Regions from separate parts of the Paenibacillus sp. J14 genome, predicted to be linked through region 3. Evidence: riboswitches for the same ligand, from Rfam matches in the RefSeq annotation. Region 3 holds a riboswitch; each other region holds the start of a gene.

Region 1 (9,987 bases), on a different contig from region 3:
GTGCATCGCCCGGGTCATAAACCACCGGCTCCACAGAGGTGCCAGCCATATCGCCAGCCCTGACGTCAGCAGGCCCCCTTGGAAGAGCGAGGTCAGCAGCGAGGCTTTGAGCATCAGCAATAGGACGCAGGCCAGCACGCCCATGGCGCCTACCCGGCTGTCTTTCATGATCTCAAGCATCTTGTCGCGTGACCGGTAGCTCAGCAGTCCGTCGGCCGTATCCATCCAACCGTCCAAATGCAAACCTCCAGTTAATCCAACCCAAATCAATAAGGAAAGGATGGCTGCCGGGTACGAAGGAAGCAGCCAGTCGGCAAGCAAGCCGCCTGCCCAGACGACAGCGCCGATTGCTGCTCCGACAAGCGGATAATAGGGGATACTGCGCCGCAGCAAGTCCGTTGTAAAATCCAGTTCAGCCCGTACCGGAAAGCGTGACAGAAACTGGAAGGCCGCCAAGATCGGCTGCAGAGCTCCATGCTTACCCGCCCCGGAGGGCGCTTTGTGCTCTGGTCCGTTCGTCATAAGCGATACTCCCTGCTTTTCAACTCGATGGGGATGCCGGCGGTAACCAGAAACACCTGATCCGCGATTGACGCTATTTTTCGGTTCAACTGCCCGGCCCAATCCCGATATTGTCGGCCAAGCGGATACTCCGGCACGATTCCGCTGCCAACCTCGTTTGTAACCATCACCAAAGTGCCGACAAAAGCCTCGACCGCAGCGATCAACCGCTCAATTTCCCGCGTCATAACGGCGTCCACAGCATCGGCCCCTTCTCCTGCCCCAAGCAGCACGTTCGACAACCACAACGTCAGGCAGTCGATCAACACCACGGGACCGGCGACTTCGGCAGCCGTGCTCTCCTTCGCAACCGGCCGTTCACCCAACTTATGCAGCAGCTCTGCAAGTTCGAGCGGCGCTTCATGCGTCGTCCAGTTGAACCCGCTTTGCTCCCGCTGGAGCTGATGCAGACGGATGCGTTCTTTCATCTCGTCGTCAAAAGCTTGCGCCGTTGCGACGTAATCCGCGGATGTTGCCTGTTTCATGACCCAACGTTCAGCAAACGTGCTTTTGCCGCTGCGGGCTCCGCCGGTCACCAGGATCTTCATCACTTGATCCCCCCGCCATTTTCTTCACCGGACGCGACACCCGCGCTTTCGAACGTCGCCATTTCGGCAACGATCCGGCATGCTGCATCAACGAGGTGAAGCGCCAGTACGCCGCCTGTGCCTTCCCCAAGCCGCATGTCCAGCTCCAGCATTGGGTTCAGGCCTAGCGCCTGCAGAAGCGCACGATGTCCCTGCTCGTGGGAGACGTGGGATGCGATGAGATAGTCGGCGGCTTTCGGCTCAAGGCGCACCGCTAGCAGCGCGGACACAGTAGAAATAAAGCCGTCGATCACGACGGGACAGCGATGAGCCGCAGCTCCCAGAATAACGCCGGTCATTCCGGCAATCTCCAGGCCGCCGACCTTAGCCAGCACGTCCAGCGGATCGTTGGCATCTGGACGGTTTACCTCCAGTGCCCGCTCCACGACGGAAATTTTGTGCCGAAGCCGTTCATCGTTGACCCCGGTTCCACGACCAACGCTCTGCTGCGGTGCGATCCCCGTCAGGCTGCTCATAATTGCGGCGCTAGCTGTAGTATTACCGATGCCCATCTCCCCTGTGACAAACAGTCGAACGCCTTGAGACACTGCATCAGCGACCACCTCAGCCCCAACGCGAATGGCAGCTTCAGCTTCCTCCCGGCTCATCGCCGGTCCCTTAGCCATATTTCCTGTCCCGTAACGCAGCTTACGTTGCAGCAACCCCGGGTGCGACATTTCTGCATTTACCCCGATATCGACGCAAACGACATCGGCTGAAGCTTGACGTGCCAGCACATTTACGGCAGCGCCTCCGGCCAAAAAGTTATGTACCATCTGGGGTGTCACTTCCGCCGGAAACGCGCTGACCCCTTCCTCACAGACCCCGTGATCCGCTGCCATCACGATCACCGACCGTTTGTCAAACACAGGACGGACTTTCCCCGTGATCCCTGCCAGCTTCACTGCCAATCCTTCCAACTTCCCGAGACTTCCCGGCGGCTTCGTCAACTGGTCCAAATGGACCTGCGCCGCTTTCATCGCTGCTTCGTCCAAAGGAGTAATTGCTTGCGCAAGCTGTTCGACTGAATTGTATGCCATAACCATATTCCCCTTTTCTGTATTACTGACTCGTACCCTTAACCTAAACTTGCCCGGCGCAGCAATAGCTGCGGAACGTCCGAATCCGGATGAACCACTTGATGGGCCTGAACTCCAAATACGGTTTCAACCAGCTCCGGTGACAAAATGCCGTCCGGCGCGCCTTGCGCCACAATTTGCCCGCCGCTCATCACTAAGAGATGGCTGCAAAACAAGGCAGCCAAATTCAAATCATGCATCACTGAAACGACGGTAAGTCCGGCATCGCGCTGCCATTCGGCCACCAGCTCCATAAATTGCATCTGGTAACGCAAATCCAAATAGGTTGTTGGTTCATCGAGCAGCACCAGCTCGGGCTGCTGAGCCATCACCTTCCCAAGTGCTACCCGCTGGCGTTGCCCCCCGCTAAGCGCACTCAGCGGACGATGCTCCAGCTCCTTCAGGTCGAGACGTTCCATAATTCCATCAATGAGGCGTTCGCCTGCCTTCGCCCCGCCGATCTCCTTGCCGCGCCAATCCTGATGGGCGAACCGCCCCATTTCCACCACTTCACGCACCGTAAAAGCCACAGCCGGAAGCCCGTCCTGCTGAAGGACGGCGACCTTGCGCGACAGCTCCTTGCGCGAATACGACGAAAGCGGTCGTCCGCTCAACGCAATCTCGCCGGCATCCGGCTTCTCCACGCCGGAGATCAAGTTGAGCAAGGTTGTTTTGCCGCTGCCGTTGGGTCCAATCAAGCCCCAAAACTCACCGGAGCCAACCTGCCAGTCCACACCGTGAAGCACCTCCAGCCGGCCAAACGCCTTGGCAACCCCAGACACCTTGATCAACGCAGCTCCTCCTCCCTCTGTTTCTTCTTCCGATACAACAGATACCCAAAGAAAGGCGCCCCCACAAAGGCGGTGACGATGCCCAGCGGGACCTCCGTTGGAGCCAGCAGCGAGCGAGCCGCCAAGTCGCTCCACATCATAAATATCCCGCCGCCCAGCGCCGACAAAGGAATGATCAGCCGATAATCCGGGCCGGTGATCAGACGGATCATATGCGGAACGACCAGGCCTACGAATCCGATTACCCCTGACACGGATACCGCAGCCGCCGTCATCAGTGTAGCAACGAGCAACACAGCTAGTTTGGTTCGTTCTACGGCCATCCCGGAATGGGAGGCTTGACGTTCACCTAAAGTCAGCAGGTTCAAATGTTTAGCCCGGCTCCAAAGGAATAAGGCTCCCAGCAGCAAATACGGCAAAAGGATGGCCGTATACGACCATCCGCGCAAGCTTAAACTGCCCATCGTCCAATAGTAAATTTCATTAATGGTTTTCTTCGACATTGCCGTTAAAAAGGAGACAACAGCCCCTAGGAACGATTGCATCACGACGCCGGACAAAACCAGACTTTCAATCGGCAGCCGTCCGTTCTCTCTAGCCAGCCAAATCACGATCCATAACGTAACCGCCCCCGCCAGGAACGCAACCATCGGAAGCGTAAAGATCCCAAACAGGGAAAACTGCCATCCGAAAAAGATCAGCACCGCCGCACCGATTGCCGAACCTGACGATACGCCCAGTGTAAACGGATCCGCCAGCGGGTTGCGCAGCACCCCTTGGAAGCCGGCGCCCGCTACGGCGAGCGAAGCGCCGACCAGCATCCCGAGCAGCACGCGAGGCAACCGGACCTGGACGACGATTTGCTCGGCTGCCGTCGTCCAATCCGGCGTGATCAGGCGGTCTAACCCCGGGAGCCTGTGCAGCAAGATCGCCGCGATTTCTCCAGCAGGCACATAAACGGAGCCGATGCCGATGCAGAGCAGCAGCGTCACAACCAGGAGCAAGAGCCCGATGACTCCGTATCCGGCGAATTTGCCGCGCTTCATGGCTGGATCAAATCCGGGTGAACCGCCTTGGCCACTTCAATCAGCCCTTGCGTGACGCGAGGGCCCGTACGGCTCAGCAGGTTATCGTCCAGAGCGATAATGCGGTTCTCCTTCACGGCCGTAATTTGGTCCCAGCCTGAACGGCCTTTGATGATGTCCGCTAACGTCTTGTTATTTTCGTCAACAACGCTTTTCGCGTATAAAATGACGTCCGGGTTCGCTTGGATAATTTGTTCCTCATTGATCTCGGACCATCCCTTGACATCGGAAGCAACGTTGATGCCGCCAGCTAACGTGATCATCTCATCCATGAATTCGCCTTTGCCAACCGTCCATCCCGGAGAAAACTCGATGTAGACCTTCTTCTTCTGGTCTTCACTTAGCGAAGCTACCGCATCAGTTACCGTTTGGACCTCTTCCTTCATCTTGCCGACCACTTCAGCAGCTTCAGCCTGATGGTTGGTAATTTCGCCGATCGTCCGAATATGCTCCATTACTTCGTTGATCGTCTTCGGATTGGACTGGAACACTTTATATCCCATATCCGTCAAGTTTTTGACCGTTGCTTCATCGATCAGGCTCGCCGCAAGAATTAGGTCCGGCTGCGCCGCCACGATTGCCTCGACATTCACCTGGAACCCGCCCATCCGCGGTTTGTCCTTCACCGCTTCAGGATAATCATCCAGGTCGGATACGCCAGCGACTTGCTCGTCCAGTCCCAGTGCAAACAGCGTTTCCGTCTCCGAAGGCGCCAGCGAGACGATACGTTCCGGCGCGGCTTCAAACGTAAACTCTTTACCGGTAGAATCAGTGACGGTATAAGGGTAAGTCGTCTCTTGTGCCGCCGAATTGTCCGCCGCCGCGTTCGTTCCAGCGTTTTGCGTCGGTTGTGCAGCGTCCGCTGTGTTCCCTGTCCCCGGGGTGACGGCGTTATTGTTACCGCAGGCCGCAAGCACCAGCAGCAACGCCAGCAGCCACAGGCTTCCTAGTCTTCTCCAGTTTTTCATCTCCAGATCTCCCCTTGCTTTATTTTTCAGTAAATAAAGAAACGCCTTGTGTTCCAGCGGTACGTTGTGCAGCCGGCGGCGAAGAAGTCCGGCTAACCCTCTACCGGCACAAAGAAAAAACCCCAATCCTAGCGGATGGGGTTACGTCTACAAAGTCATGCTGTGCGCACGCAAAGCGGAGAGACTCCACGATGGCAGCGCCAAGCCATGATGCTCTTGGCAGAACGTTATCCTTTCCTCGAAGGACCGTCTTGAATTCCCGTGGCAGGTCTCCTGACTTCCAGGTCTCGACGAAAACTCGCCTTCCCATCTCCCTTCGCGGGCGACAGTGGCATCATGAGCTCGTCCCTGTTTACAGTGGCGGGACCGTGCCGGATTTGCACCGGCTTCCCTTTTAACCCGAAGCGGTACGGCATGCTTCACCGTTGCTCCAGGACCTACGGGCACAAATTGTACGCTTGTCTTAAGGCTTTCTTCTCTATTGGATTATAGGGGAAAAGCGGAGGACTGACAATAACTAATCCGTTATTCCTTTGTTTAGCCCCGTTCTAAAGACAAATCGGCTCCCAGGACACCAATGACTTCACCTTCCCGGACAATCGGCACGGCCAGCGTCATGCAACGCCGCTTGGTGATCGCGGAGATATACACTTCGGAGACAACCGTCTCTCCGGCAATCGCCTGGCGGAACCAGTCCCGTCCTTTGGCGTTAAGCAAGCCGGCTTCCGGAATGGATACGATAAAAGAGCCGTCCTTGCGGTTCGACCAGGCCGCTTCTAGACCAGGCTCTGCGGCTAACAGCTGCTCCAGTGCAGCCCGGTGACTAGCCGGCTCCAGCATGCGGAAACCTGGCTGTTCGGCTGCCTCCAGCAGCTTCCGGGCATAGGCTTGACCAAGGGCCACCGCGTCTTCGCCACCGGCAGCCGGATCCGCCCCGGAATGGACGGAGTTCAATGATACCATCAGTTCGCCCTGGGCCCGATCCAAGCCCACGACCACCGTCTGCAGCTTGGAAATATGCTCTCGCTCCGATTCCATCCGAGCCAGCGCTCCCTCCACATGGGTGATGCTCCGATTGAGAGCCTCATGCACCTCGCTTAGCATCGCCTCCATATTCCGCGTCAGCTCGGCTTGTTCCCGGCTTCGCTGTCCCGCCTCGGCAACCAGCCCGTTCACCTCTGCCACTTCATTCGCAATGAACCGGATGTCCTCCCCCATTCGCTTCATCAGCGAAATTCCTTCCAGGGCCGAGTCACGTCCCTCTATCAGCGTGGACTTCACACGCTCGACATCCGCCGAGATTTGCTGGAACAACGGGGCGGAGGAGTTGATCGCCCTGGTGCTTTGATCCGCCAACTGGCGCATGCGCACGGCGACGACATCGAAACCTTTCCCCTGCTCGCCCAAACGAGCCGCCTCGATCGACGCATTCAGCGCAAGCAACGCGACCTCTGCCGCGATCTCCTCCAAGCTCCGATACAATGCGCCCAGCTTCCGGGTGTTCCCCTCCAGATCCTCCATCGGCCCCACGATCGACTCTTGGGATTGCGCCAAAGAACGAATGGTGCCGTCTACGGTTTCGAGCGCTCCCGCCATACGCATGGCCTCGGCTCGAGTGTTTTCGCTGCGGGTAAGCAAATGCCCCGCTGCGTCATGGATTTGGGAGGCCGAGGCCGCCACCTCTTCCATTGCCGCCAGGCTCTCCTGCACCTGTTCCAGCGAACGTTCGCTGCTTTGCTTGAGCTTCAGATCCTCGGCCGCTGCAGTATCGGCTAATCGTTGCAGCTGCTCGAGGCTCTCGCTCACTTCGCCAACCGCCGCCTGCAGTCGATCCGCCGCCACTAGCGACTCATTGAATACTGCCGTCCAATCAGTTTCCTCCCGCTGGGATTCACCTGTCCCCGAAGGAGAACGCTTGCCCGCCAGCGCCCCGCCTCCCAGTGCTGCCCGCAGGCCGGTTCCAAAGAACAACGAAGACCCCAAGCTGAGCAAAGTAAATAGCACAAGGCAGGGGATATACCATGGCGTCTTTGCCCATAACGCACAAACAGCCAGGACCGCCGTGAAGCCGACACTAAGCCAAGCAGCGATTCTTCCCAACCTTTCGTTCCGATTCATACTCCCACCCCTGATATGTAAATTTTGCTAACATTATAGAATAGGACTAAAGGTATAGAAAGGAAAAATTTAGGCATTCCGAAGTTGGGTGCAAATAATCGACGGAATTTTGTAAATAAAAAAGAGGAATGTAACACAACACGTCACATTCCTCTTTGAACAACCCATACCATCCTATATCTTGGGTGCAATCTTGCGGCATCCTCTCTCGTCTATTCGTTCATTCTCCCATTGTACACCAGAACAGAACGCTCTTCCCTACTTACTCCGCTTGCCGCTGCTGGCCAGCAAGATGTTAATATTCTGCTGCTGCCGGTATTCATTCGGCGTGACATGATACTTCTTACGGAACATCTGCGCGAAATGACGAATGTCCTGATAGCCGAGGTACTCCGCAATCTCCCCGACCTTCAGCTTCGGGTTTAACAACAGCTGCTTGGCTTGCTCCAGACGGAGCGAGGTCACATATTCCTTGTAGCCAAGTCCGACCTTCTGCTTAAACAACTGGCTGAAATACGCCGGGTTCAGGAAGACGATGGAAGCGACCTTCTCCAAAGAAAGCTCCTCGTTGTAGTGCTCCTTGATATATTGAAGGGCGACTTCGATCGCTTTCTCCCCGCTACCCTTCGGCGGATCCAGCAAAGCAACCGGCGAGTCGGAAGCCTGCTTCATCCGCATGACCACCTGCGGCACAGATTGAAAATCGTTGTTTAAGCCGGAATGCACAATTTGAAAAGGCACCTTCAAATAGTGCTGCAAATGCGCCTTCACTTCCTCCTGAAACCGTTCGATCCGCTCCGGCTCCCGCGGCGTGATCAGACCCAGCAGGCTTTGGCGGTCATAGCTCACGACAAACCCTCGGCCGTGGCGCTCAATCAGTTCGGACAACACATTTTCGACGATAAAATGCTCCAGCCGCACGTTTTTGTCCCCAGCATCCATCTGAACCATCATCAAATAAAAGCTTTGATAGTCCTCCATAAACGGCGTCAAATCCAGGTTCCCGATATCTAACCCCGAGGCTAATCGCTGAAATACGCCCTCGCGCAAATATTTCAGATTGGCTTTTAAGAGCTCCTCTTCCTTCGTCTGCTCGCTTTCCTCGCGAACCTCTGCGGCCAGGGTGCTGATAATTTCCTGCAGGCGCGTTTTCCCAATCGGCTTCAGCAAGTAATCGCGGGCCCCCAGCCGCACCGCCTCCTGGGCATAGGCGAATTCGCTGTGCGCAGAGATCACCACCCACTTCACCCGAGGAAATCGGCGTTTCGAAATCCGCATAAATTCCAGTCCGTTCATACCCGGCATCAAAATATCAGTGAGCACAATGTCGAATCGCTTCTCGCCCATCAGCTTCGCGGCTTCCTCTGCCCCTTCAGCCAGTTCAACCCCATACTCCGGATAAATCCGGTTGATCGTTCGCTTAATGCCTTCGCGAATCGCCCGTTCGTCATCCGCAATCAAAATATTCATGTTGCAACGTCCCCCTCCATCGGAAGCGGCAGCACGACGGCTACCCTGGTTCCTTGATCAGGAATGCTCTCGATCTCCAAACCGTAACGTTCACCGAACATATGTTGAAGACGGCGGTGCAAATTTTGCAGCCCAATGCCGCTGCTGCCCGTACCGGATTCCTTCGGACCGGGGCCGTTGATCGACTGCTTCAACCAGGCAAGCCGTTCGGCCGTCATCCCGTTGCCGTTGTCCTCCACCACGATTTTCAGCACATCTCCAACCTCTTGGGTATATAACTTAAGCACACCTTGGCGTTTAAGCGATTCTAACCCATACTTCACTGCGTTTTCGATAATCGGCTGAACGGTCATCTTGGGCAGCCGAATGTCCAGCCAACGTTCATCGATGGTCTTCTCCACCCGAAGCCGGCCCTCCAGCCGGATCAAAATAATCGTCAAATAATGGTTAATCTGCTCCAGCTCTTCGCGCAGCGTAACCTTGGCTCCATCCTTCCACTCACTGCTGTAGCGAAACATCGAAGACAGCGACAAGACGAGCTCGCCTAGCCGGTCGTTCTCCTTCTCATCCAGCATCCAGTAGATCATATCCAGCGTGTTATACAAAAAATGCGGATTCACCTGCGACTGCAGCGCTTGCAGCTCGGCGTTTTTTTCGCTGACCGAGGAAATTTTCACCCGTTCGATCAGCTCCTCGATGCGGCTGACCATTCGGTTAAAGGACGCGACGAGAATGTTGATCTCCTGGTAGGAGGAGACGTTCACCATCCCGCGGAAATTCCCTATTTCCACCTGTCGCATCTCGCGGATCAGCTTCTTCAGCGGATTGGCAATTGTCCGCGACACAATGCTGGCGACGACGGCGGAGACGATGATCAGGATCGAAATGACGATCAGCAAATACCGCTTCGTTTCCAATAACTCTACATTCAAATCCTGCCGGGGAGTCACGCTGACCACCGACCAGTCGGAAAAAGGCAGACGGGACGCCACCGTGATCCCCGAACCCTCCTGCTCTACAACCAAGTTGCGGGCTGCATCCAGCTTCGGGAGGTCGTCCAGCATCGGTGCCGGTTCGGTCAACGAGGAGACAACTTGGCCTTGCTGATTGACGAGATAGACCTCGCTATGCTCGCCCAGCTTGAGATTATCCAAAGCATCCAGCACCGGCCCCGGGTTCACCTCGTAAAGCACAATGCCTATCGGTTTATGCTCGTTTAAATCGTAAATTTGCCGGCCAAAGGCAAACACCGGGCTGTCCTCGGCCAAATCGATCAGCGAATGGGAATAGACGCCCAACCATACCAGTTTCCCGGATGAATTGCGGAG
Region 2 (9,987 bases), on a different contig from region 3:
TAACGAAGATACCTTGTATTCCGCTTTGACGAGCGGCAACTTGATTGTCTGCTGTCCAGATCCCCAAGTGTACCTGCAGATCTTGCCAGTTCCCGTTACCTTGCACCGCGGGATCGAACAGCCGCTCAATGAGAACGTACTGCAAGGTGCGGCCAGCGCCTTCAGCGATGACCTCCTGACCAATGTAGGACTTATGAAGAAGGAATTAAACACGGAGAAGTTATGTACGAAGATGTACCTTACCGGAAAGAACACGCCTCGAAAAATAACCCTGATGTACTTGGAAGGTCAAGTGAAGCCGGATCTACTCCGAGAAGTGAAGGAGCGCCTTGAGGCGAACAAGCACCAAGATATCTATAATGTGCAACGTCTCTCCAAATCACTTGGCTTCCATCCGTGGAGCGCCTTGCCGAAATTCTACACAACCGAGATGCCGATTGAGGCTGCCTATGCGCTCCGGCAAGGCCGTCTTCTTCTTTTTATCGATCGGTTACCGCTTGCCTTGATTTTACCGGCTTTAGTCAGCGATATCTTCATGATGGAGAATGACCGGAATTACTCGGCTATGTTCATGTATATCATTCGGGGGCTACGCTTGGCTGGCATCCTCATCGACCTCATTATCCCTGCACTCTATGTTGCGCTCGTCTCCGTGAACCCGGAGGTACTGCGGATTGAACTGGCGCTTACGATTGCCGAGAGCCGATCCGGTGTACCGTACCCGGCATTCGTAGAGACCATGCTGCTGTTAATTGTGCTGGAGCTTATCATCGTTGCCAGTGTCCGACTGCCCAAGAGCATCGGCCCTACACTTACGGTCGTTGGAGGGATTATTTTAGGACAAGCCGTCGTTCAAGCCAGATTGGTCAGCAGCCTGCTGATCATTATCTTGGCGGCAACCAGTATTGCCAACTCGACCGTGGTAGGATTTCAGAACTCGTTGCCCCTGCGTCTGTACAAATATCTCACGTTAATCTTGGCTGCCCTATTTGGCATTCTTGGGATTATGTCCGGCTTGGTTATCCTCTGCGCTTATTTTGCCAGTGCGACCACCTACGGTATTCCTTACTTACACTTCTTTAAACAAAAGGATGATTCGAGTGGATAGAAGTATTCAAGTTATCATCGTCCATATCCTGATTCACCTCGGGATCGTTTTCTTTATCTTCCCTACGACCATCATAGACTGCACGAAGGAAGCCCACTGGATCTCGATCCTATTGGGCTTTCTTCTGCATTGGTTTTTGATCTACATCTATACCAAGGGATTAAGCCGCTTTGAAGGCCAGAACCTGATGGATATCTATCTCCAGTATGGGAAGCTCCTTACCGCGATCTTCCTGTTGCCCCTATTCGTTTACTTGTCTATGCTAGCCTCCGTGACGATTCGGGCGTATGCGGAAACGATCTCCCTCGTGTTTCTGTCCTACACCCCGTTATGGGCAACCATGCTGCTCATTGCGATCATTTCGGCCTTCATCTCTTCCTTGGACATCCATGCCCTTTTTCGTACCGGCGTCCTTATGGGGGTGATCTTTTTCCCTCTGATTCTCTTTGTATTATGCATGGCGTTTCAGAATGTCGATTGGCATTACGTCTTCCCCTTATGGAGCAACGATTTTTCGTTCCTTACCAACCCCAAGTACATGGAGTCTACATTTGCCTGTGGGTTTATGTATCTCGGATTCATCCAGCCCAGCATACGGTATAACCGTAAAAAAATCTTGTGGTGGAGCATTACCCTTATTCCGTTCTATTTGATTGCGGTGTACATTCCGGTGTTAACCTTTGGGGAGGATACGGCGGCCAAGTTCTATTTCCCCTTCATCACCGCAGTGGATACCATTGATATTACTTGGCTGATGTTTGACCGCATCACGATGTTCTTCTTGCTCTGCACCGTCACGTTCTTCATGTTGTTTGTATCCTTGACGGTTTGGGTCAATACTGAGATCTTGAAGCGTTGTCTGCCGAAAACCGTCCGGACGCCTTACATCGTCATCGCGCTCCACCTGCTGATCTTCATCTCCGGCATCAAAATTCGAGATTTACAGGAAGTTGATTTCCTTTTTGATGTGAATGCCTGGTTGCATACCTATAATTACCTCGTCATTCCGTTTTCGATCTATATTCTGGGATGGATTTCCCGACGGAAGGCTGCGACTGCCGTATGAAGACCCGTCTGCTTCTACTAAAAATGGTACTGGCCATCTGCTGCCTCTTCATTCTAGGCGGATGTTGGGATAATCGAGACATCAACCACCGTTCCTTGCCTATCGTCATGGGGATCTCCCGGGTAGATTCCATGTACAAAGTATTTCTTATGATTCCCGAATCGGGCCAAGATGGGACTAAATCTATGCTCGTGACACGAACGGGGCAGACGATTACCGAGATCGTTGATGAGATTAGCTCAAATATGGAATCCCGCGTGGATTTGCTGCATTTAAAAGTCATTGTCTTTGAACGAAAATATGCCGAGGAAGGGTTAGCCGACAGCGTCTCCAGCTTCATCCGTTCCCGTGAAATTTCAGCCAAAGCATTGGTTGCCATTTGCGATGAGGATATAGGCAAATTCTTCGATCATTTACATAAAGAGACAGAAACCGATCAAACCGTGTTGTACAACTTCTTCGAGAAAAATGCCGGTCTAAGCCCAACCGTCGCGGTCTCGCGAATCTGGGAAATCTTTCGCAGCATCCATTCTTACACCCGGGACATCGGGATTCCGCTCATTCGATCAGGAACAAGCACCATCATCGAGAACGCCGGCACTGCCATCATCCAGCACGGCCGGATGGTCGGGCAAATTCCGGCGGATGAAACCCTGCTGTTCAATGCGTTTAATGAGCGAAGCGCACATGGCCGAATTGAGGTCATGAACCACGCCAGCGTGATTATCCTAGGCAACTCCATGAAGCATCACGTTACACTGAAAAACGGAGCACCGTACATTCGCAGCCAGATCCATCTGAAGGTGTCGATCCTGGAAACCCGCGGGCATCCTTCTATCGATACAATCAAGGATGAGCTCGAGTCCCAGTTGACTGAACGTTTCAGAAAAATGATAAAGTCCATGCAACAGCATGAAGCGGACATCTTGGGCGTAGGCCAATATTTCCGGAACAAAATCCCGAGGGAACAGCTCGCCCATTGGCGGTCGGAATATTTTCCCCGTCTGAGAGTGGACTTGGTGGTGAAAACAACAATTCAAAACGAAGGGAACCTAAAAACCGATAACATCAATACTCGCCAATAAAGCTCACAATCAAGAAAATCCCCCCCGGTCGCACCGTGAGGGGATTTTTCATGAAAGAAGAGCATTATCCGCCGATAGCCATCGCCGTGAAGACGACCGGCCCTACAACTCTGGCGGAGCTGTTATTATCCTGATTTTCTACGATCAATTGATAGTTTTGGACTCCAAGCGGGGCATGCTCAACCATGTGCACATTGATAAGGCCCCAATCGTTGAAGGCGTCCTCGATTTCTACCAGTCCATAGAAGATTTCGGTGCCTGCTCTCCAGATACGCACCAGGATGTTCGGCGTATCCAGCTGCGCTTCAACGCCAATTGTTGCCTTCAACTCAACACGGTTAGTCAAGGACGCTGGATCTGCGGGATCCAGGAATACCGAAACCCCTGCAATCTGTACGCCCCCTGCAACCGGAATCGGAATGTTAACACCATTGGTAATCGGAGTCACAACCGTCGAGTTGTAATCCAAAAGTGTTTTTGCCATACCATCTCTCCCCTTTGCTAAGGTATGTTCTATTCTATGTTAGAGAGAAAGAAGATTCTTAGATGAATGCATTAGTAGAATTGACTCAATTTTATACAAGCACAGGAGCAAGAAATGGGCATATGATGGAAAAAAAACTTGGAGGTTATGTCAGACATGAGTTATGTTCCCGGACCGTACCCCGGCTTGTCGTACGCCGCTCCGTATGATCCTTACATCTATCCTCAGCCTTATTTCGCTTACGGATATTCCAATCCGCCGGCCTATCAACCTGCCCGCTATCCTGACTATATCGAGCCCAGCCCGATCTATCCTGAATACGATTCGTCTCCTTTGCAAGAGGGATCTTGGGATCGGCAGCCCCTTCAAGATTACGGGCAACAGCCGTTTGTCATCAATATCAGCGATGCCGCCGAGCATAACCGGAACTTCCGGACCGCTCTCTGGACGGGCAAATATTTTCAGGTCACTTTGATGAGCATTCCGGTCGGTGAAGATATCGGCTTGGAGGTTCACCCGGATACGGATCAGTTTGTACGCGTGGAAGAAGGTCGAGGCGTTGCGCAAATGGGCGATCGTGCGGATCACCTCACCTTCGTACGAAACATCCGTGAAGACGACGCGGTCTTCATCCCCGCGGGCACGTGGCACAACATCATCAACACCGGCAATGAGCCGCTGAAGGTGTATGTCATTTATGCCCCGCCGCACCATAAATTTGGCACGGTGCATCGGACGAAACGAGAAGCGATGATGGAGCACGAGTAATCTCGATGAGGGACAGGGAGGTTGATGGAAACCTCCCTGTTTGCTGTCACAAATGGATTCCTTCACTTGTCTTATAGATGTACACAAAATAAAGACAAAATGGAGGAACCAACAATGAGCAAATTACTGGTCATTAACGCACACCCGGAGGCAAATTCGACTGCATCTTTTAGTCTGAACGTATTGGACTTTTTTCTAAAAAAATATAGAGAGCATCAATCCGGCGAGGAGATCATCGAACAAATCAACTTATACGAGGACGTTGTCCCCATGGTGGACAAGACGGTACTTAGCGCATGGAGAAAACAAAGAAACGGTAAAGAACTAACGAGCGAAGAGCACGAGGTCACCCGAAAGATGGACAAGGTCCTTCAACAATTCAAAAGCGCGCGGAAGTATATCATCGCCTACCCTTTGCATAACTTTAACGTGCCGTCCAAATTAAAGGACTATATGGATAACATTATGATCGCCAAAGAAACCTTCAAGTACACCGAAAATGGATCCGTAGGTCTTCTTAAGGACGGACGCAGCATGGTGGTCATCCAGGGCAGCGGAGCGATTTATACCAACAACGATTGGTATACCGAAGTTGAATTCTCTTATAAGTACCTGAAATCGATGTTTCAATTTCTGGGGATCGAGGATTTTGAAATCCTCCGGGTCCAAGGAACCGACATTTTAGATAAAGATGAAGTTTTGCAGAAGGCCTATACCGAAGCGGAGAAATCGGCGGTTCAGTTGGCTATGAAATGATAAAAAAAGCGCCCCCCGAAAACCTCGGAGGGCGCGTTACGCTTGCATATCAGATGCTGGTGAAGGGACTCGAACCCCCGACCCACGCATTACGAATGCGTTGCTCTACCAGCTGAGCTACACCAGCAGGTTCGTTTTTAGCGAACAAAATTTATTATACCGAGTTTTAAAAATAATGCAAGCACCAATTTCAAGAAATTATAATTTCTCGCGCACCGAGCGCAGCTTCTGCTCCGAGGAGCTGGCTTTGTCGCGGCGATCATCGATCTTGATCGAGGTCGATACCCGGCCGGCACCGGACTGGAACGGTGCTTCATGGATCGCGCGAATCGCAGCAAACACGTCGTCTAACGATCCTTCAATAATCGTACTCATGGAGGTCAGGGTAAAGGTGATGCCCTGCTGCTTCTCCAACACCCGATGCAACTCGGCTACATAAGCGCTGAGGCTGGTGCTCCCCGTCCCGATCGGAATGACGGTCACTTCGGCGATAGCCATACTCAGTCCCCTTCTTTCCTTGGTCATTGGATTAGTTTGAATCCTTTAGATCCCTAAGCTATTTTTCGTCCGATAACTCTATTCTAACCACCCCCGCTCCTGAAGATCAACCGAACCCGTCGGCTAAATTTCCAGGCCATCCCCAAAACTCACATCCCCTGTAAAACGTCGTCTAGTCCTACAGTCCCAATTATAAATGTTCACAATTTTCATCCGTCCCCCTCTCTCCGCATCATTGTGCGGACCGGAGGTTTTCACATCGTTTTCAGTCAGTTTTCAATGGGAAAATCCCATTTACAAACACAACATCTTGGGCTATCCTTAGATCAACGCAACAAAATATAGTGTGAACGGGTGATCCGGCGGACAAGCCGCCGGAGCTTAAAAGGGAAGTGCGGTGCAAGTCCGCTGCGGTCCCGCCACTGTAATCGGTAGCTGGGTACTAAAGACAGGCGTTCCGCCTATATCGTCTGGAAGACCCAGCCGTTGACTGACGAAATGCCACTACAGCTTAATGTTTGATGAGCTGCGGGAAGGCGTCAGCAACGTTCCGAAAGCCAGGAGACCTGCCCGTTTGAAAGACACCGACGGAAAACCTGCGAGGATCAGGGATGGTGTCCGCTTGCCGCCGAAATGTTGGGCCTTGATTTGGTCTGTCCATCTTTTTTGCAGTGCATTCGGGCATGTCTACCTCGTTGGTTGGACATGCTCTTTTATTTTTGAACTAAAGCTCGGTTTACAGGGAGGAGAAGTGTGTTATGGCATGGGTAAGCCAGACGTATACCGGCCGGGACACCTTGCTGGATGAAGTGATTCGAATGGGCGAGGAAATCGTCCAGAGCCGCAATCTTGAGGTGCTGCGTGAGAACGCCAATTTAAACGGAGAGAGCTTCTCCGGCAAGATGAGCAAATTCGGCAGCGAGTATTCCAAATGGTATGCAAGTCATTTCGTACTGCCAACTCGCTTGGTCCAGGCGATTCAGGATAATATCGTGTATGTTCACGACTTGGATCAGTATGCTCTTGGCACAACGAACTGTATCTTTATCCCGTTTGACAAGCTGCTGCGCAGAGGCTTCAACACCGGCAACGGCAGCGTACGCCCGCCAACTTCGATCATGACGGCGATGGCGCTGGTAGCGATCATTTTCCAATCCCAGCAAAACTCCCAATACGGCGGCGTGTCCGCCAATAAGCTGGACTTTGATCTCGCTCCGTACGTAGCCAAATCGTTCGCCAAATACTTCCGCAAAGGGCTGGATTATTTCGAGGAGGGCAACGCGAACGCTGATTTTGGTGATATCACCATGAGCCGCAGCGATCTGAAGATGCAATATCCTAAGGCATTTAGCTATGCGCTCAAGGAAACCAAAAGTGAGACGTTCCAGGCAGCCGAAAGCCTGATCCATAATCTGAACACGATGTCGAGCCGGGCCGGCGGGCAAATCCCGTTCACCAGCATCAATTACGGCACATGCACCTCACCGGAAGGACAGTTGGTCATCGACTCCCTGCTTACGGCCACGATACGCGGGCTCGGTCATGGGGAAACGCCGATATTCCCGATTCAGATTTTTAAATGTAAGCAAGGCGTCAACCAAAATCCGGGGGAACCTAACTATTCCCTGTTCCTGAAAGCGGCGGAATGCTCGGCCAAACGGCTTTATCCCAACTTCGCCAACCTGGATGCTCCGCTGAATCTGATGTACTACGATCCAACGGATCCGGATACGGAATTTGCGACAATGGGCTGCCGCACCCGGGTGCTGGCGGATCGGTTCGGACGCAATCACCTGTCTGGCAAAGGCAATCTTTCCTTTAATACGCTGAACCTGGTCAAGCTCGGCTTGAAGCATGGCATTGCGTTGGGACACCGCCAAGAACCCGACGAGCACGGCTTCTACCGCGATCTGACTCACTATATGAATATCGCCCTTGAGGGATTGCTGCATCGCTTCTCGATTCAAGCTTCCCAGAAAGCCAAAGCTTCCGATTTCATGATGCGGGAAGGCGTCTGGGAAGGCGGTGAACATCTGGCACCGGACGATCAGGTCGGCGAATTGCTGAAGCACGGCAGCTTGTCCATCGGGTTCATCGGGTTGGCCGAATGCATGAAGGCGATGTACGGGAAGCACCACGGTGAGGATGAAACCGTGTATCAGAAAGCTTACGACCTGATCGCATACATGCGCGACTATTGCGACGGCCAAAGTGAAATTCACAATCTGAATATCACGCTGTTTGCGACCCCGGCGGAAGGGCTGTCCGGCAAGTTCACCAAACGCGATCGCGCGGTCTACGGCCCGCTGCCCGGGATTTTGGACCGCGAGTATTACACCAATTCGTTCCATATCCCGGTCTATTACAATATCAGTGCGGCACGAAAAATCGAACTGGAAGCCAAATTCCACGGGCTGTGCAACGCCGGAGCGATCTCTTATATCGAGCTCAACGGCAATGCCCGCAACAATCCGGAGGCATTCCTGAAGATCGTGCAATACGCTCTGCAGCAGCAGGTCAGCTATTTTAGCATTAATCATCCCATCGACCGCTGCTCGGCCTGCGGCTTTGAAGGGATCATTGGGGCAAGCTGCCCTTCCTGCGGCAGCCATGAGAACGAAGTGCATATTCGCCGATTGCGCCGGGTGACCGGCTATCTGACCGGCGATTATCAGACACGGTTCAACCCCGCCAAACAAGCGGAGGTTCGTGACCGGGTGAAACACGACGCATGAACATTTGCGGCTATTATCCGGAGTCCATTAATGAAGGACCCGGCATGAGGGCAGCGATCTTCATCAGCGGATGCCGCCATTATTGCAAGGGCTGCTTCAGTCCGAAAACCTGGAGCTTCGATTACGGGGAACCGTTCACGTTGGAGCGGGAAGCGGAAATCATTCATGACATTAAACATAATCCGTTGCTCAGCGGGCTTACGATCCTTGGCGGTGACCCTTTTTTCTCCGCCGCCGAAGTGTGCGGCTTTATTGATCGGCTAGTGGCGGAAGCCGGGCCCCTATCCATCTGGATTTATACCGGTTATACGTTGGAAGAATTAATCGAACACCCCGGCTCCCCGGAATATGAACTGCTGCGGCGCTGCGAGGTGCTGGTTGACGGAAGGTTCGTTGAAGAGCTTCGCGACCCTTCCCTGCTCTACCGCGGCAGCTCCAATCAACGGCTGATTGATATTCAACCCAGCCTGCAGCAAGGACAAGCCGTGTTGTGGGAGCCTAGGTTCACTTTTTAAACGGATTGATCTTATTCCTTCTGAGCGCAACTTGATTGCGCCCCTTTTTCAGCAAATATATGCAATTTGAATATTCAAGATTTGGGGTAACGCCCCCTCATCTGCAGTATTGATCCTACCTTAATATATGGAAAGTGAGGATTTATCTCATGCCTACTCTAGTGACCAAACCCAATAACCGACAGCTTGCGTTTGACAGCGAGCGTCTGGGCGTCTACGCCGATCGAATTTTGCAAGGATTACATAACGTCAATAAAGAGCGCCTGCTGCGCGGCGTCCATGCGAAGCTCCGCCGGGATGTGGTGACCGGGGAAGAAATCAGTAATGCGTTCACGATGTCCGCGCTGGAGCTGGTCAGCAAAGATGAGCCGGATTGGAAATATGCAGCGGCTCGCTCCCTGCTTACCTCTCTGTATAAGAAAGCAGCGGTTCATCGTCGCTACAAAGCCTATCCAGAGCAACCTTACGGGTCGTTCTATCACCTCATCACCGAGCTATGCCAGCTCGGTATTTACCGCGAAGAGCTGCTGGAGTGCTATACGAAAGAGCAAATTGAAGAGCTGGGCCGCACGATCGACCCATCCTGCGATCTGCTGTTCGACTACATCGGTCTGTTGACGTTAACGGAGCGTTACCTGGCGACCGACTTCGACGGACGGACAATGGAACTTCCGCAGGAGCGTTATATGGTCATCGCCATGTACCTGATGCATAAAGAGCCGGAAGAGAAGCGTCTGGAGCTGGTGAAGGAAGCGTATTGGGCGATGAGCAACCTGTATATGACCGCGGCAACCCCAACGATGTCCAATGCCGGTAAAAAAGTAGCCGGCCAGCTCTCCAGCTGCTTTATCGATACCGTTGACGATTCCCTTGAGGGCATCTTCGACTCCAATACCGACGTTGCCCGCTTGAGCAAAATGGGCGGCGGCATCGGCGTTTACCTCGGCAAGGTCCGCGCGCGCGGCTCGGACA
Region 3 (9,987 bases):
TGTACTTGAACGTTTTACCCGCTTGGTTCAAGTAGAACAGGTACGTCAACAGCTGTGCTGGAATCGTGAAGTTCCATAGCGGGAATGCAAATACGACCTTATCCGCATTCAGAAATTGCTCCAAATAGCCGTTAGCCAAGTCAGCAGCTTTTTGCTCTTCTGGCGTTGTTGGAATCCCGTTATTGACTTTGAACAGCCCGTTCAGCATATCCAAATCATAGTAAGGCAGGTCCAACTCAAACAGGTTCAATTCGATGATTTCATCATGAGGATGAGTTTCTTTGTACGTTTGCAAGAAGCTTTCGTACAACTTTACGGTAGCAGATTGCTCTGCTGGGCGATTATTAGCCTTAACAAATAAAACTTGAGACATTTGTGTTTCCCTCCGACTCTTCTTTTCTACTTTATTTTCCTTAGTTACTATATATTATCTTGCAACTAGTTTAACAATAGTTATAATAATCACTAACTACCACTTTGTCAATTACAGATTCAAAAAATTCAAACTTTATCCACTTCCGTTTCCGCCTGTATTCCTCTTCTAAATTTGCTGCGAACCTGCTCTGCTGCCGCCGTCATTTGTTTCAAAGCTGCGACTGTCTCCTGTTGTCCCCTCGTTTTCAAACCGCAATCAGGGTTGACCCAGAACAATTCCGGATCTAACACTTGAATCGCTCGCTCGATCAATCGTATCATCTCCTCCGCGGACGGGACGCGCGGACTGTGAATGTCGTAAACCCCTAACCCGATTCCAAGTGGATACGTATGCTTCTCAAAACTGTGGATCAGCTCGCCGTGGCTCCGTGAAGTTTCGATCGAGATAACATCCGCATCCAGCGCACGGATCTCTTCCAAGATATCGTCAAATTCGCAGTAGCACATATGCGTATGAATTTGCGTCGTATCCCGTACCGATGAAGTCGTCATCCGGAACGCCTTCACTGCCCAGTTCAAATAGTTCGACCAGTCCTTCTGCTTCAGCGGCAGTCCTTCGCGCAGCGCAGGCTCGTCCACCTGGATCATTTCAATTCCCGCTTCCTCCAACACTTCGACTTCCTTTCGCAAGGCCAATGCAATTTGATAAGCCACCTGCTCCCGGGACAGGTCACTGCGAACAAAGGACCAGTTCAAGATCGTGATCGGACCTGTTAACATGCCTTTCACCGGTTTGTTCGTCAGGCTTTGGGCGTAGGCCGTTTCCTTCACGGTCATTGGCCCAGCAAATTCGACGTCTCCATAAATGATCGGAGGCTTCACGCAGCGCGTTCCATAGGACTGGACCCAGCCTCCTTGCGTAAACGCAAATCCTGGGAGCTTCTCGCCAAAAAACTCCACCATATCGGTCCGCTCAAACTCACCGTGCACCAATACGTCGAGCCCGATCTCCTCTTGAAACTCCACCCATCTGCGGATCTCCGCTTGGATGAACGCTTCGTACTTCTCCGCGCTCCACTCACCTTTACGCCACTTCTGCCTTGCAGCCCGCACCTCGGCGGTTTGCGGGAAACTGCCAATCGTTGTAGTCGGCAGGAACGGCAGCTGCCACTTCGCCTGCTGCTTCCGCCGCCGTTCGGCGAAATCGCTGGCGCGCTCAGCCGGAGCAGCTGCGGCCTGCGCTGCTTCTTCCCGTACGAATGGAAGGTTGCGGGCTGGATCTGCAGCAAGCGCAGCCAAAGCCCGTCGATTCTCGGTGAACTGCACCGGCTCCGCTCCTTCTCCGTGGGCCGCCTTGCATAAGCTCACCAACTCCTCCAGCTTCTGCTCGGCAAAGGCCAGCGCATCGTGCAATACCGGATGCAGCCGCTCCTCCCTTGTTACAGATACCGGGACATGTAGCAAGCTGCAAGAAGGCTGCACGATGACCTCCGACGCTCCGGCCTGAAGCGAAATCACCTTCAGCAGGTTTAGTGCCTCATCTAAATCCGTACGCCAAATATTCCGCCCGTCAATCAGTCCCGCACCTAGCGTCTTGTCAGCAGGGAAGCCGGAACGCCGGAGTGATTCGAGGTTACCTTCCCGGCCATGAACGAAATCCAATCCCAAACCGTGCACCGGCAGTTCAATCAGTTCATCATACCGTTCGACCGCATCAAAATAGGTTTGGAGCATCAGTCGCAATCCCGGAACCTCCTGCGTAATCGTCTTGTAGATCAAGCGAAGCTGTAGTACGTCCTCCTCACTTAAAGAGACAACAACAGCCGGTTCATCGATTTGCACCCAATCTGCACCCGCTGCCTCCAGTTCGCGCAACACCTGTACGTACAGAGGCAGCAGCTTTTGGGTCCAAGTTTCAGCCTCCCCCGCGGTTTCCCCTTTGGATAACTTCAGCAACGTAAACAGTCCGAGCAGAACAGGCCTTCCGTTGATCCCGAGCTCCTGTTTCGCCTCCAGATAGGCTTGCAGCGGCCGATTGACAGTCAACTTGGGATCACGGTTCCCCAGCTCAGGTACGATATAATGGTAATTCGTATTAAACCATTTGGTCATCTCGCTGGCGGTTGCTTCGTCATTGCCTCTTGCGATCGCGTAATACAGATCAAGCGAGATTTGTTCCCCGTTCCAAGTGAAGCGCTCCGGTACAAGCCCAAACATCGTCGCCGTATCCAGAACGTGATCATAATACGTAAAATCACCAACCGGTATGATATCAAGCCCCCGATCCCGCTGCACACGCAGGTTGTTCAAGCGAATCTCTTTTAATCGAGCATGAAGCTCCGGCTCCGTGATTTTCCCTGACCAATATGCCTCGATTTGCTTCTTCCAATCCCGTTGTCCACCGATTCTGGGATACCCCAGATTACCACTCAAAAAGTTCCCCATGTTCATTTCCTCCCATTGGTTTGATCAATCATACTAAGTCCGTAAAAAACACAAAAAAGGTCCTCGATAGCATGGCTAAAGAGGACCTTCGATCCGTTGTTCGATGGCTTGCAACTTTAACACCTCCCTATCTCCCGTAGGTACTGCAGTGCTGTTGAAATAGGCAGGTCTCCTGGCTCCGGGATCTTCGCCGGATGCAGCCTTCCCAGTGATTGTCACCAGTGGCATCTCATACATCCGACTCCTCCGTTACAGTGGCGGGACCGCGCCGGTATTGCACCGGACTTCCCTTTTAAGCTTCAGCCATGCTCGGCCGAAACACCTATTTCCGCTATATTCGGTTGGAATATACCTTACATCTTACTTCATCTGTCTTGTGAATACAATACCAAACAGATCGGAATTTACTTATTTGTGTAGCAGGATGGAGCACAAACGACAACATTTTCGACAACATTCATGTGATACATATCACAATCCACCCTCTAGACCCGTCGTACGATGAAAGTATATCAAGGAGCCATTTCCTTCACCATTATAGAGAGAAAGAGGAATGACCGATGAAATCGCGGAACATCCCAAAGCTTCTGTTGATTAGCTTATGCTGTCTGATCATGATTGCCGCAGCATGGTTTGCGTTCCCGTCGGAGCCCCCTCAGGTCAGTGCCCCTCCCCTGCAAGCGGAAGAGCTGCATCTCCATCCACCGCCCGTGGAGCCGATCATTAGACGGGAAGGCCATACCGTCCGCATTGAAATGACTGCGCAGCAGGCGGATATCGAGATCTCCGAAGGTGTCACTTATCCGGCTTGGACGTTTAACGGAACCGCCCCTGGTCCGGTGTTGCGGGTAAAGCAAGGCGATCAGCTGGAGTTTACCTTAAAAAACTTAGATCCCGACATGCCGCACTCCATGGATTTCCATGCGGTCCATGCCGCTCCAAGCAAGAAGTTCATTGACGTGATGCCTAACGAGCACGGCACGTTTACTTATCCCGCCACCACGCCAGGCGTGTTCATGTATCATTGCGGAGTTAGTCCGGTGCTGCTGCATGTGGCTAATGGGATGTACGGGATGATCATCGTCGAACCGACAGACGGTTACCCAACGGACTCGGAAATCGATCGAGAATATACGATGGTCCAAAGTGAATGGTATGCGGCCAATGATCTGGATGCGTTTCAACAAGGCGATCCGGAGGTTGTGGTATTCAATGGCGATGACTTTACGTTAAAAGACCATCCGTTCCTCGCCAAAGTTGGCGACCAGGTCCGCTTGTACGTCATCAATGCAGGGCCAAATCACGTTTCTTCGTTCCATGTGGTCGGGACGACCTTTGATCGCGTTTATCTGGACGGGAATCCAAACAACCAGCTGTACGGAATGCAGACCGTATTGCTTCCAGCCGGCGGCGGCGCAGTCGTTGAATTTACCGTTACAGAGGAAGGGGATTATCCAATCCTTACCCATCAACTGAGGGACGCCAACCTCGGCGCTACGGCGATCTTGCGCGTAACTCAGGACGGAACGGATCATGGAGCACCGGTGATGAGCCATTAAGGACTACCCTATTCATGTAAATTCATAAACGAGGTGACGTTGGATGAATCGACAAGATACCAAAATCATAGAGCTCGACGTCCGAGAGCAACTACGCAACAAGCTGGAGCCGTTCCAGCTCATCATGGACACCGTTAAGAAGCTAGAGAAAGATGATCTCTTCGTGCTACACGCTCCGTTCAAACCGACTCCTCTGCTCAAGCTGTTGAAAATGAAAGGGCTCGTGGGCAAATCCGTGATGCAGGACAAAGAGCATTGGGTTACCACATTTGTTCATAAGAAAAACAAAGCATGGCTCGAAGAAGAAAACGAATCGATTGAAGCAACAGCAGATGCTGCTCCGATATCAACGGCGGTTTCCAGCGAAAATACCGCGAGTCCCAACATCATCACGCTGGACAACCGCGGTCTGGAACCACCGCAACCGATGGTCCGGACGCTGGCGGCACTGGATCGCTGTAAGTCAGGGGATGAGGTGCATATTCACAACGACCGAGTACCCGTATTTCTAATCGAAGAGTTAAACAGCTTGGGCTGCACCTATACGGTGGAAGAACAACCGGATGGAACCGCCAAAGTCCAGATCCGCAAACCTTAAGGAGGTGAACCTGATGCAAGCCATGTCCCGCCTGCCTTTTCTCTTTATCGTCACCGGAATCTTCGGATTCGTCCTGTTTCACGCCACCTCCCTGATGTCGCTCACGGGCTGGATCGGCGATGATATCCGCGGCCCGGCTGGCTGGTTCCAGGTCCACCTGTTTGTACTGGGCTGGGCAACCATGCTGGCAATGGGTGCCGTCTACCAGCTGATCAACGTTATTTTGCAGTCAAATATTTACAGTGAACGTCTCGGGTATGTGCATTTTGCGCTGTTTACCATTGGGCTGTTTGGTCTGCTGTTTGGTTTCATTCAAGGCGATACGTATTGGATTGGCGGCTTTGCGACAATTGCATTCTCAGGAGTTGTCTTGTTCGTCTGGAACCTGACCGCTACGTTGCTGCGGGCCAGAACGTGGAACGCAATCACCATGAGCACCGCCTGCGCGATATTTTACCTGCTGCTCACGGGGTTATCCGGGATGGCGATGGGGATCAATTTTGCGACCGGTCTATACAACGATTTGCACGAAAACCTATTTGGCACGCATATTTGGCTAGGAACATTAGGCTGGTTTGGACTGTTGATCACCGGGTTCAGTTATAAGCTGCTGCCGATGTTTTACTTGTCCCATGACTATCCAACTCGTCTGGAATTCGTCGTTTGGGGCGTATGGAACGCAGGAGTTCTGCTGGGCGCGGCTTCCTTTCTGTTTGGTTTACCGACAGGCTTCAAAATCGCTGCACTGCTCCTGATCGTCGTTGCCGTCCTTTGTTATAACGTTCATCTGCTGCAAATCCGTAATAAACGGCATAAGCGCAGCCCGGGGGCAGGCATTGAGTGGACGGTGACCGGGAGCCAAATCTTTGCCGCCTTTGCGGTCATGTTTGCGGTACGGGCGCTGCTGTCACCGGGGCAACTGCTGGAAACCCAAACCGTTCTTACCGCTGGCTTTGTTTACTTAAGCTGCTGGGTCTCGTTTACGGTGCTTGGCTACCTGTCCAAAATTGTACCGTTCCTATGGTGGACCTACAAATACGGCAAACAAGCCGGACGCCCGGGAACCCCGGTGCTGGCCGACCTGTTGAACGAACGGAAAGTGAATCTTGGGTTGACCTTGATGCTTTGCGCGAATTTGACCGTCCTTATTGGCATCGTGACCGGCTCCTCGATCGGGATTGCCGTTGGAGGCGCCGTATTATCTATCGTTTCGGTGGCTTACATCGCTATAATCGCGATGGTGTTTGCTCATTAACGACATTACAAATGGAGGGAGTCGCCATGAATAAAATTGAACAAATCCGTGAATGCCTGCGTGAGGTTTATGATCCCGAGCTTGGGGTAAATATCGTGGATCTTGGGCTGGTATACGATATTCGGGAAGAAGAGGATCAAGTTTACATTCAAATGACCTTAACGACACCTGGCTGTCCGATGCATGATACCATCGTGGGCGGCGTTCGATGGGTACTTCATGATCAACTTGGCATCCAAAACCCCGTCATCGACATCGTCTGGGAGCCGCGCTGGTCGCCGGAGCATATGTCGGAGACAGCCAAGGAACAGTTAGGGTATTTTTGAGGTAATTATCAAAACAAGCTGACGGCTTCATCTATGGGGGATGAGCCGTCAGCTTGTTATTTTACGATCAGGACGCCTTTCATTTGCTTATGGTTCTTCCCACAGGAGATGTTGCAGGAGTACTCAAAGGTTCCGGCTTGGTCAGCCGTAAACGTAATCGTTTTGCCGCCGCGAACTTCTTTGTTGTATCCCTTGATTTTCAGCGAATGCATCCCTTGGGTATTTTCGAGCGTAATTTGCACCGTATCGCCCTTTTTGACCTTAATTTCTGTCAAGTCATATCCTGAAGAACTGGCATAAACAGTAAACGACTTCACCGGTCCTGCCGTTTCCGCTGCCGGTTCAGAACCGCCGATATAGCGCCCGGGGGCGTCAGCACATCCCGTTAGCAATAGCATCCCGGCCGCAATCAACCGGGCAACAGCACCCAAACGTTGGTTCATCAGCCTTTCCCCCTCTTGAACTAAGAGCTATTCTCAGTTTAGAACGGGAAGGATTCATGCCTTGTGATTTCCATCACAACTTCAAGCTTTGTCCCTGATGCTGTTGAAATCAGCCCCGCGAGTCAATCCACCCTTGCTCCAGCGCATAACGCGTGAGTTGTACCCGATTTTCCAAATGCAGCTTTTGCAAGATGTTTTTGAGATGGTTTTTGACCGTCTGGTCGGAAATATGCAGTACCCCGGCAATCTCCCGATTGGTCATACCCTGCGCAACCCAGCCGAGGATCTCCCGTTCGCGGGCGGTTAACGGAGGTTGCTCGCTGTTTGATCGTTTGTTCACCGGAAACTCCTGCAAAATCCGCAATGCCAACTCACTGGATAATGGCGCTTCATCGCTGGCGATGGCCCTTAAATATTCCAACCAGGTTCCGGGCTCCAGATTTTTGAGCAGGTACCCCTGGGCGCCTTGCTTCAGCGCTTCAAACAGATGAGCAGCATCATCCGATACCGTAATGAGGACGATCTTCACATAAGGGTAGCGCAGCTTGATCTCGCGGGTGGTTTCCAAGCCATCCTTGCCCGGCATGCGAATATCCATCAAGATCAAATCCGGCATCCACCGCTCCGTCTGGGCGATGGCTTCGTCGCCATTTTCCGCGTAAGCCACGATTTCAAATGAATCATCCTCGGCCAATATCTCCCCGATCGCTTCCCGCGCATGCGGATGATCATCCACGACCAACACGCGAACCTTCATCTGTACCATCTCCTCCCCGAATTTGAATCATCGTTTCTCCCGACCGGGACGCAACTGTCAGTTCCCAGCCCATCTCGTTCGTCCGCTCCCGCATAATCTGCAGGCCGTAGCGGCCTGGTTTGACTGCAGCCTCTTCCGTGAAGCCGCGTCCGCGATCTGTAATCGTGACGGTGAAACTGTGCGCATCTCCAGATGCCGAGATCTCGATGGCTTGTACGCCCGCATGCTTGGCTGCGTTAATGACCGCTTCCCGCAGGCAGGATACCAGCACCATCTTCGCCTTCGCCGGCCAACCCGCTTCCTCCAATTGCCAGTCCAAATGCAACGTGAGTTGCTGTTCCACCGCAATCCGACGCACGATCGCCGACATGGAGGCTTCATCCCCTTCACCTTCCCGAGCGCCCGGAGGAATCCGCAGGTCGGAAATCGCCTCTCGTACATACCGGTTCACTTCATGAATTGATTTGCGCAGCCCGTTCCAATCATACGAACTGCCTGCCGCCTGTTGTTGCCGTTCGGCCCGGTCCACCTTGACGGAGAGCAGGAACAGAGATTGCGCGATTCCGTCGTGCAGCTCGCGAGCCAGCTGCTCCCGCTGCTCCAATCGGGCCTTCAGCGCCCGCTCCCGCTGTAATTCTTCCTGCATGCGTTCTAGGTTTGCGAACCAGCGATATTGCAAGGTAATACTCACCGCAAACAAAATAATCGGTGTCAGCACATTCCCAAGCTCCATCGACACAAAGGGCATGAGAAATTGGTGGCGTACCACCTCCCAGACCCCGACCACCAACGTTGGAATGATCAAGATCAACCATTTCGTAAATTTATAGGACATCGTCTAACTCCTTAAGTCGTTTTCGTTCGACTTAACTTTACCTAACCCGAGATCAGGCTGGCAAGCGTTAGACAAAAAAATTGAATCCTTTCGTGTGATAAAGCCGTAAAATAAAAAAGCAAGGCGGAACTGCCATTCCGCCCTGCTTTGTGGTACGTGCGTTACCTTACAGCATTTTTTTGATGTCATCCTTGATCGCTTCGGATTGCGGTCCGAACACGACTTGGACAGCGCCTTTGCCGAGTCTCATGACGCCCGATGCACCCAATTGCTTCAATGCGGCATCGTTAACTTGCTTATCGTCCTTGACGACGAGGCGAAGGCGGGTAATGCACGCATCCACGGACTCAATATTTTCCGGTCCGCCGATGTTCGCCAGAATTTTGGCTGAACGATTGTCGGTAGCTCCCGGAACAGCACCTTCGCTAGCTGCTTCTTTCGAATCCATTTCAAATTCATTTGGATCGTCAGAGCGTCCCGGCGTTTTGAGATTGAAGGCTTGAATAATTACCCGGAAGAGCACGTAGTAAATGACGAAGAATACGAGACCAACTGGAATAAGTACCCAAGCATTTGTGGACAGCTTCATGTTCACCAGATAATCGATTAACCCTGCCGAGAAGCCAAAGCCCAATTTGACATCAAGAGCATACATGACGTAGCCGGCAATACCAGTCAAAATTGCGTGAACGACATAAAGCAATGGTGCTACGAACATAAAGGAAAACTCAAGCGGTTCTGTGATCCCGGTTAAGAAAGCAGCAAGTGCCGAACCGATAAAGATCGAGGCGACCACTTTCCGTTTTTCTTTCTTCGCCGTATGAATAAATGCTAAAGCTGCACCCGGCAAAGCGAACATCATGATCGGGAAGAAGCCAGTCATAAACATACCCGCCGTTTTGTCTCCAGCGAAGAAACGGGACAAGTCACCGTGAACCACTTCACCAGCGGCATTCGTAAAGTCACCGATTTGGAACCAAGCAATCGTATTGATGACATGGTGCAAACCAATCGGAATCAAGAGACGGTTGGCGATACCAAATACCAGAGATCCGATTCCACCCAAACTTACAACCCATTCACCAAAATTACTAATAACATCTTGAATTGGACTCCAGATCATCCCGATCAGAACGGCAAGTACCATTGTGCTTGCTGCGGTAATGATCGGAACAAAACGTTTGCCGGCAAAGAAGCCAAGCCATTCCGGCAATTTAATATTATGATACTTTTTATACAAATAAGCAGACCATGCGCCAGCAAAGATCCCGCCAAGTACCCCCATATTCAACACTGTGTCATCAGCAATCCATGGGAACGCTGCAGGAACGACTTCCAGCACTTTAATTAAAACTTGATAGGCGATAAGAGCGGACAATGCGGCAACCGCATCG

Evidence for each region. Region 3 has a riboswitch for cobalamin ahead of metE (5-methyltetrahydropteroyltriglutamate--homocysteine S-methyltransferase). Riboswitches for the same ligand answer to the same signal wherever they lie in the genome.
Region 1: linked by a shared signal. The riboswitch ahead of M891_RS0108720 (ABC transporter substrate-binding protein) and the one ahead of metE (5-methyltetrahydropteroyltriglutamate--homocysteine S-methyltransferase) in region 3 are both predicted to bind cobalamin.
Region 2: linked by a shared signal. The riboswitch ahead of M891_RS0105400 (anaerobic ribonucleoside triphosphate reductase) and the one ahead of metE (5-methyltetrahydropteroyltriglutamate--homocysteine S-methyltransferase) in region 3 are both predicted to bind cobalamin.

The regions. Positions count from the first base shown of each region.
Region 1 covers NZ_JADQ01000017.1:58,194-68,180, forward strand. The annotation lists gene cobS (adenosylcobinamide-GDP ribazoletransferase) at 1-522, opposite strand, end outside; gene cobU (bifunctional adenosylcobinamide kinase/adenosylcobinamide-phosphate guanylyltransferase) at 519-1,109, opposite strand; gene cobT (nicotinate-nucleotide--dimethylbenzimidazole phosphoribosyltransferase) at 1,109-2,188, opposite strand; gene M891_RS23590 (ABC transporter ATP-binding protein) at 2,227-3,018, opposite strand; gene M891_RS0108715 (FecCD family ABC transporter permease) at 3,015-4,064, opposite strand; gene M891_RS0108720 (ABC transporter substrate-binding protein) at 4,061-5,071, opposite strand; cobalamin riboswitch at 5,318-5,528, opposite strand; gene M891_RS0108730 (methyl-accepting chemotaxis protein) at 5,609-7,189, opposite strand; gene M891_RS0108735 (response regulator) at 7,448-8,659, opposite strand; gene M891_RS0108740 (cache domain-containing sensor histidine kinase) at 8,656-9,987, opposite strand, start outside.
Region 2 covers NZ_JADQ01000010.1:94,587-104,573, forward strand. The annotation lists gene M891_RS0105360 (spore germination protein) at 1-1,108, shown strand, start outside; gene M891_RS0105365 (GerAB/ArcD/ProY family transporter) at 1,101-2,174, shown strand; gene M891_RS0105370 (Ger(x)C family spore germination protein) at 2,171-3,259, shown strand; gene M891_RS23365 (hypothetical protein) at 3,324-3,743, opposite strand; gene M891_RS0105380 (cupin domain-containing protein) at 3,900-4,511, shown strand; gene M891_RS0105385 (FMN-dependent NADH-azoreductase) at 4,626-5,267, shown strand; tRNA gene M891_RS0105390 (tRNA-Thr) at 5,322-5,394, opposite strand; gene M891_RS0105395 (MTH1187 family thiamine-binding protein) at 5,466-5,765, opposite strand; cobalamin riboswitch at 6,101-6,353, shown strand; gene M891_RS0105400 (anaerobic ribonucleoside triphosphate reductase) at 6,524-8,500, shown strand; gene nrdG (anaerobic ribonucleoside-triphosphate reductase activating protein) at 8,497-9,015, shown strand; gene M891_RS0105410 (ribonucleoside-diphosphate reductase subunit alpha) at 9,165-9,987, shown strand, end outside.
Region 3 covers NZ_JADQ01000025.1:37,613-47,599, forward strand. The annotation lists gene M891_RS0111545 (FMN-dependent NADH-azoreductase) at 1-373, opposite strand, end outside; gene metE (5-methyltetrahydropteroyltriglutamate--homocysteine S-methyltransferase) at 502-2,820, opposite strand; cobalamin riboswitch at 2,966-3,161, opposite strand; gene M891_RS0111560 (multicopper oxidase domain-containing protein) at 3,381-4,379, shown strand; gene M891_RS0111565 (DUF2249 domain-containing protein) at 4,423-4,977, shown strand; gene M891_RS0111570 (hypothetical protein) at 4,991-6,232, shown strand; gene M891_RS0111575 (metal-sulfur cluster assembly factor) at 6,259-6,558, shown strand; gene M891_RS0111580 (cupredoxin domain-containing protein) at 6,615-7,001, opposite strand; gene M891_RS0111585 (response regulator) at 7,111-7,758, opposite strand; gene M891_RS0111590 (sensor histidine kinase) at 7,730-8,593, opposite strand; gene nagE (N-acetylglucosamine-specific PTS transporter subunit IIBC) at 8,760-9,987, opposite strand, start outside.